Regions from separate parts of the Knoellia sp. LjRoot47 genome, predicted to be linked through region 2. Evidence: predicted binding sites of a transcription regulator. Region 2 holds the regulator's gene; the other holds the start of a gene.
What was found. The regulator HspR, encoded in region 2, represses chaperone genes until heat shock. The targets are predictions, from matches to a motif close to AAGTTGAGTCNNNNNGACTCAACTT.

Region 1 (3,571 bases), 310 kb from region 2:
AAGATGAACGAGCCACCGGGGCGACGCGGGTCCTTGAGGCCGGCGCGGGTGCGACGGATGGCCTGCGACAGCGCCTTGATGGCGTCGTCCATGCCGACGACGCGCTTGTGCAGCTCGTCCTCCATGTGGAGCAGCCGCGAGGACTCCTCCTCGGTGAGCTTGAAGACCGGGATGCCGGTGCTCGCCGCGAGGACCTCGGCGATGAGCTCCTCGTCGACCTCGGCGACGACGTCGAGGTCGCCGCTCTTCCACTCGTTCTCGCGCTGGGTCTTCTCGGCGCGCAGGTTCTTCTCGTCGTCGCGCAGGCGCGCGGCCTTCTCGAAGTCCTGCCCGTCGATCGCCGACTCCTTCTCGCGCACGACGGCCTGGATCTTCTCGTCGAACTCGCGCAGGTCCGGCGGTGCGGTCATCCGGCGGATGCGCAACCGGGCGCCTGCCTCGTCGATGAGGTCGATGGCCTTGTCCGGGAGGAAGCGGTCGTTGACGTAGCGGTCGGCCATGTTGGCGGCCGCGACGAGAGCGCCGTCGGTGATCGAGACGCGGTGGTGTGCCTCGTAGCGGTCACGCAGGCCCTTGAGGATCTCGATCGCGTGGGCCAGCGTCGGCTCGGCCACCTGGATCGGCTGGAAGCGGCGCTCGAGCGCGGCGTCCTTCTCGATGTGTTTGCGGTACTCGTCGAGGGTGGTCGCACCGATGACCTGGAGCTCACCGCGGGCGAGCATCGGCTTGAGGATGCTCGCGGCGTCGATGGCGCCCTCGGCCGCACCGGCACCGACGAGGGTGTGGATCTCGTCGATGAACAGCACGATGTCGCCGCGAGTGCGGATCTCCTTGAGGACCTTCTTGAGGCGCTCCTCGAAGTCACCGCGGTAGCGGCTGCCGGCGACGAGCGCGCCGAGGTCGAGGGTGTAGAGCTGCTTGTCCTTGAGGGTCTCGGGGACCTCTCCGCGCACGATGTCCTGGGCGAGGCCCTCGACGACGGCGGTCTTGCCGACACCGGGCTCACCGATGAGGACGGGGTTGTTCTTGGTGCGGCGGGACAGCACCTGCATGACCCGCTCGATCTCCTTCTCACGCCCGATGACCGGGTCGAGCTTGCCCTCGCGGGCAGCCACGGTGAGGTTGCGACCGAACTGGTCGAGCACCAGCGAGCCGGCGGGGGTGCCCTCGGCGGGGCCACCCTGACCGACGCCTGCGGCAGCGCCCTCCTTGCCACCCTGGTAGCCCGAGATGAGCTGGATGACCTGCTGGCGCACGCGACCGAGGTCCGCGCCGAGCTTGACGAGGACCTGGGCGGCGACGCCCTCACCCTCGCGGATCAGGCCGAGGAGGATGTGCTCGGTGCCGATGTAGTTGTGGCCGAGCTGGAGGGCCTCGCGCAGCGAGAGCTCGAGGACCTTCTTGGCGCGCGGCGTGAACGGGATGTGACCGGTCGGGGCCTGCTGGCCCTGGCCGATGATCTCCTGCACCTGCTCGCGAACGGCGTCCAGAGAGATCCCCAGGCTCTCGAGGGCCTTGCTGGCGACACCCTCACCCTCGTGGATGAGACCGAGGAGGATGTGCTCGGTGCCGATGTAGTTGTGGTTGAGCAGCCGCGCCTCTTCCTGGGCGAGGACGACCACCCGGCGGGCCCGGTCGGTGAACCGTTCGAACATGGTGCTGGCTCCTGACTGATATGAGTCACCTCGATGCTATCCCCGCTGCCTGTATGCCGTGACGTCCCTTCGTCGGACCGTCACCGAATCGGGAGCAGCGGGAGTGCCGCGAGGTGTGTCATGGCGTCCAACGCGGGGCACCTGCCGCGTGTTCCACGCCTGAGCCGAGTCGGCTCATGTTCGCTGTCGGCGGACGCCGTTCGCCGGCCTCGCCGCCTCGACATTCCCGCCCGAAGTGGGTTGTGTGCACTGGGCAGCACCGCCGTGGCCTGGCGCAGTGCACACTTCCGGGGCCCAGTCGAAAGGTCGGTCAGCCCGCGGCGCCGGTGCCGCCGGTCTTGAGGATGCGGATCGTCGTCGCATCGGCCTTGGTCGCCACGACGGTGACCTCGTCACCGGTGGCGAGGGTGCTCACCTTCTTGGCGAGGCGGTCGCGGCTGTCGGCGCCGATCGTGTAGGTCGCGGAATAGCCGTCGGTGCTCCTCACCGTGAGCTTGTCGGCGGTGACGCTGGTGACCGTCCCGCGCTGGAACAGCACGGTCCGGGTCGCGGCGCCGCCGTCCCCGGGGACGACGGCCTCGCCGTGCAGGGCTCCGCCCGCACCCATACCCAGCCCCATCCCCATGCCGGGGAGGTCGCCGCTGCCGCGTCGGTCCTGCCCGGGTGGTGACTGCTCGCGAGAGCCGGGGCCGCGATCGCCCTGGCCCGGGTTCATCTGGCCCGGACCGCGCATCCCACCGTCGTTGCTCGACGTCCAGACGCCCCGGTCGCGTTCGCCACCGAAGTGCCGCGCCAGGCCGACTGCGACGAGTCCCGTGACGAGGAGGACGACCAGGCCGAGGCTCGCGGCCGCCACGACGACGGCCGCTGTGCCACCGGTGGTCGACATGGTGTCGTTCCACGTGGAACGCCGGGCCGGGGCAGCCGCGGCCGTCGCGGCAGGTGCCGCTGGGGGCGCCTGCTGCGGGATCGGGCCGGTGGCCGCCGGGGGTGACCCGGCCGGGTTCGGCGGCACCTCGTGGGGCTCAGGGGTGCCGGGCTGCTGGGGCGTCTCGCTCATGGGAGGTCCTTCCACTCCCGTCCATGATGTCCCTCCAACCTGAGACTCCGCCGGGAGTCGGCTCCGAAGCCACCTGCCGTCGAGGCGGTGCCGCGCCTTCCGCGGCCCGCGCCCCGCGGGGCGCCGGCGCGTGAGGTGGGCGCGGGGTCCCACGGTCCCCACGGGCTGGCATACGGGCAGGTCCGCGGGCGCGGTCGCACTGGCGACCACACCCGCGGACCCGAGGCGTCACTCGTCGTCGCCGAGGCGGAGGACGAGCTGCGTGCCCATCGGCGCGGACTGGACGAGCCGCATCCGCGCGAGCGCGGGGTGGTCGTCGAGCAGCTTGGCGCCGTTGGCGAGCGAACGCAGGGCCGCGGTCTCGGCTCGGGCCGCCTCGAGCTGTGCGGCACCGCGCTGGCGGGCCGTCGCGAGCTCGAGGGTCGCCGCCCGGACCTCGGCCGGGACGATGACGTCCTTGACGACGACCTCGGTGACCGCGACCCCGACCGGTCGGGCCACCGAGGCCACCGCCGCCGTGAGGGCGGCGGCGTCGAGGCCGGAGCCTCGCTGCGCGACCGTGTCGAGCGTCAGCCCGGCGACGGCGTCACGCAGCGCGACCTGAGTGCCGAGGTAGACCAGCGCGAGCGGGTCGGTCGCGCGCTCGAGCCACGCGACCGGGTCCGCGATGGCCCACCGCACCGCCGCCGAGACGCGCACCTGCACGCCGTCGACGGTGAGGATCTCCTGCGGTGGCACGGCGAGCAGCTGCTCGCGCAGGTCCACGACGACATACGTCGCCCGGCGCGCCCGACGGTGGCGGCCCGGCTCCAGCACCCGGGTGGGGGCGCCGTCGACGAGCTCGACCGCGGCGCAG
Region 2 (3,571 bases):
CGGCGAGGCCCACGCGGTGCTGTCGGACCCCAAGCAGCGTGAGGAGTACGACGCGGTCCGGCAGATGGCGCACGGCGGTGCTCGCTTCACGGCCGGTGGGGCCGGTGGCAACGGCGGGTTCGACGACATCTTCAGCGCGTTCGGCGGTGGCGGTGGGTCGCGGGTCCGCTTCGACACCGGCGGCCGTCAGTCCTACGGCGGCCCCGGTGGCGGCGACGACATCAACGACCTCCTGTCGCAGATGTTCGGCGGTGCCGCCGGCGGTGGCGGTCGTCCGCAACCCGGGTATGCCGGCTACGGCGCCCCCCGCGGTCCGCGCAAGGGCGCGGACGTCCAGGCCACGACGACGCTCCCGTTCCGGGACGCCGTCGAGGGCTCGACGGTGACCCTGCGGACCGCCGAGGGCCGCACGATCACGGCCCGGATCCCTGCGGGCGTCAAGGACGGGCAGAAGATCCGGCTCCGCGGCAAGGGCCAGCCCGGTGAGCCCGGGGCCGCCGCCGGTGACCTCATCCTCACCGTCACCGTCGAGAAGCACCCGGTCTTCGGGCGCGACGGCGACAACCTCACGATCGACCTGCCGGTGACCTTCGCCGAGGCGGCTCTCGGTGCCACGGTCGCCGTGCCGACGCTCGACGGCTCCAGCGTCAAGGTGCGCATCGCCCCCGGCACGCCGTCGGGTCGCGTACTTCGCGTCAAGGGTCGCGGCGTCGCGGGCTCGTCCTCGACGGGCGACCTGCTCGCCAAGGTTCAGGTCCTCGTCCCCGACGAGCTGTCCGACCGCGCCCGAGAGGCCGTCGAGGTGCTGCGTGCGGAGGCCGAGGGGCTCGACCCGCGCGCCGGTCTCGTCGAGCAGGCGAAGGCCTGACCGTGGCTGCGCGCCGAGCGACGCCGCGACCGGACGACGACGCCGCAGTGTTCGTCATCTCGGTCGCGGCCGAGCTCGCCGGCATGCACGCGCAGACGCTGCGCCAGTACGACCGGCTCGGACTCGTCACGCCGTCGCGCACCCGAGGCGGCGGGCGCCGCTACTCGGCGCGCGACGTCGAGCTGCTCCGCGAGGTGCAGCGCCTCTCCCAGGAGGAGGGCGTCAGCCTCGCCGGCATCGCCCGGATCCTCGAGCTCGAGAACTCCGTCGACGCGCTGCGTTCGCGGGTCGCCGAGCTGACCCGAGAGGTCGAGCAGCTCCGGGCCGCCGCCTCGGGCGGGTCACGCGTCTTCTCCGTCGGCCCCGGTGGCGAGATCCTCGCCAGCCGGCTCGGCGAGCGGCCTCGCCGTCGCCCGGGTTCGGGACAGGGCGCCGGCTCGGCGTCCCGAGCGCTCGTCCTCTGGCGTCCCTGAGTGCGCGGACGGCATACGCTTCGCTGCGTGACCGAGCACCTGCTGATCTTCCCCGAGCGCGAGACCGCCGACGAGATCGCCGCCGAGCTCATCGAGGAGGGCTTCACCGAGGTCCGGGTGATCCGGGTCGCCCACGCCGGTGACGACGACGCCGAGGACGCCGACTGGGGTGTCCACGTGCGCGAGGAGATGGTCGACGACCCCTCCGGACCCGTGGAGGGTGGTCTGCGCGACCGCTTCTCGGCGCTCGCCGAGGAGCGCGACGGCTGGTACGACCCGGAGCCGAGCCTTCCCTGAATTGTCCACTTCCGCTTGTCCACCGGACAAGCCGTGCGTCCGGCTCCGGAACGTTGCGTGGCTGACAGATCTTGGGTCTAGCATCCTGTCCACCGAGGCCAGTGAGGTCCACGGTGTTCGATGTCGACGAGGAGACGATGTGGCCGGTTCTGCGCCCATCCTGGAGATGACGGGCATCACCAAGACATTTCCCGGTGTCAAGGCCCTGTCCGACGTCAACCTCACGGTCCGCCGTGGTGACGTCCACGCGATCTGTGGCGAGAACGGCGCCGGCAAGTCAACCCTGATGAAGGTCCTGTCGGGCGTGCACCCCCACGGCACCTACGACGGGACGATCCGCTTCAACGGCGCCGACGTCACGTTCAACAACATCCGTGACTCCGAGCACGCGGGCATCGTCATCATCCACCAGGAGCTCGCGCTCATCCCCGAGCTCTCCATCGCCGAGAACATCTTCCTCGGCAACGAGGAGACCAGGCGCGGCGCGATCGACTGGGTCAAGACCAACAACCGCGCGCGCGACCTCCTCGCCCGGGTCGGGCTCGAGGAGGACCCCGAGACGCCGATCAAGAACATCGGTGTCGGCAAGCAGCAGCTCGTCGAGATCGCCAAGGCCCTCGCCAAGGACGTCCAGCTGCTCATCCTCGACGAGCCCACGGCGGCGCTCAACGAGGAGGACTCGCGCCACCTGCTCGACCTCATCCGGGGCCTGCAGGGCAGGGGCATCACCTCGATCATGATCAGCCACAAGCTCAACGAGATCGAGGCCATCGCCGACGCCATCACGATCATCCGCGACGGCCAGACGGTCGAGACGCTCGACGTGCGCGAGGGCGCCGTCGACGAGGACCGGATCATCCGCGGCATGGTCGGGCGCTCGCTCGAGTCGCGCTTCCCCGACCACACCCCCGAGATCGGCGAGGTGATGTTCGAGGTCAAGGGCTGGACTGTCGCCCACCCGCAGGTCCCGGAGCGGCTCGTCGCGAAGCAGTCGGAGTTCTTCGTCCGCCGCGGCGAGATCGTCGGCTTCGCGGGTCTCATGGGCTCGGGCCGCACCGAGCTCATGCGCTCGATCTTCGGGCACTCCTACGGCACGTGGCTCGGTGGCGAGATGACGCTCAACGGCAAGCGCGTCGACCTGCGCAGCGTGCCGGCGGCCATCGACGCCGGCATCGGCTACGTCACCGAGGACCGCAAGACCCTCGGCCTCAACCTCCTCGACGACATCAAGACGACGACGGTGTCGGCCAAGCTCAAGAAGATCGCGCACAACCTCGTCATCGACCGGCGGGCAGAGCACTCCGCGGCCGACGACTACCGCAAGCAGCTGCGCACCAAGACGCCGTCGGTCGACTACGACGTCGCCAAGCTGTCGGGCGGCAACCAGCAGAAGGTCGTGCTCTCCAAGTGGCTCTTCACCGACCCCGACCTGCTCATCCTCGACGAGCCCACCCGCGGCATCGACGTCGGTGCCAAGTACGAGATCTACGGGATCATCCAGCGCCTCGCCGCCCAGGGCAAGGGCGTCATCGTCGTGAGCTCCGAGCTGCCGGAGCTGCTCGGGCTGAGTGACCGGATCTACACCATCAGCGAGGGCCGGGTCACCGGCGTCCTCGACAAGGAGCACGCCGACCAGGAGTCGCTCATGCGGCTCATGACCAAGACCTCGACGACCCCGAAGGACGCTGCATGAACAAGCTCAAGGAGATCTTCGGTGGGGACACCCGTCAGTTCGGGATGATCTTCGCGCTCGTCTTCCTCATCGTGCTGTTCCAGGTCCTCACCGACGGGCTGACGCTCGACCCCGGCAACGTCATCAACATCTTCCAGGGCAACAGCTACATCCTCGTCATGGCGATCGGCATGGTGCTCGTCATCATCGCCGGGCACATCGACCTCTCGGTCGGCTCAGTGGCTGCCTTCGCCGGCATCG

Region 1: ACSQ11_RS05950 (ATP-dependent Clp protease ATP-binding subunit) is a predicted target of HspR. The motif match lies at 1,812-1,836, and genes of this name have one in related genera.

Annotation. Positions count from the first base shown of each region.
Region 1 is NZ_CAXUQS020000001.1:1,213,651-1,217,221, forward strand. It holds gene ACSQ11_RS05950 (ATP-dependent Clp protease ATP-binding subunit) at 1-1,655, opposite strand, end outside; gene ACSQ11_RS05955 (hypothetical protein) at 1,966-2,715, opposite strand; gene ACSQ11_RS05960 (slipin family protein) at 2,944-3,571, opposite strand, start outside.
Region 2 is NZ_CAXUQS020000001.1:1,520,171-1,523,741, forward strand. It holds gene ACSQ11_RS07395 (DnaJ C-terminal domain-containing protein) at 1-868, shown strand, start outside; gene ACSQ11_RS07400 (heat shock protein transcriptional repressor HspR) at 871-1,341, shown strand; gene ACSQ11_RS07405 (hypothetical protein) at 1,369-1,638, shown strand; gene mmsA (multiple monosaccharide ABC transporter ATP-binding protein) at 1,805-3,331, shown strand; gene mmsB (multiple monosaccharide ABC transporter permease) at 3,328-3,571, shown strand, end outside.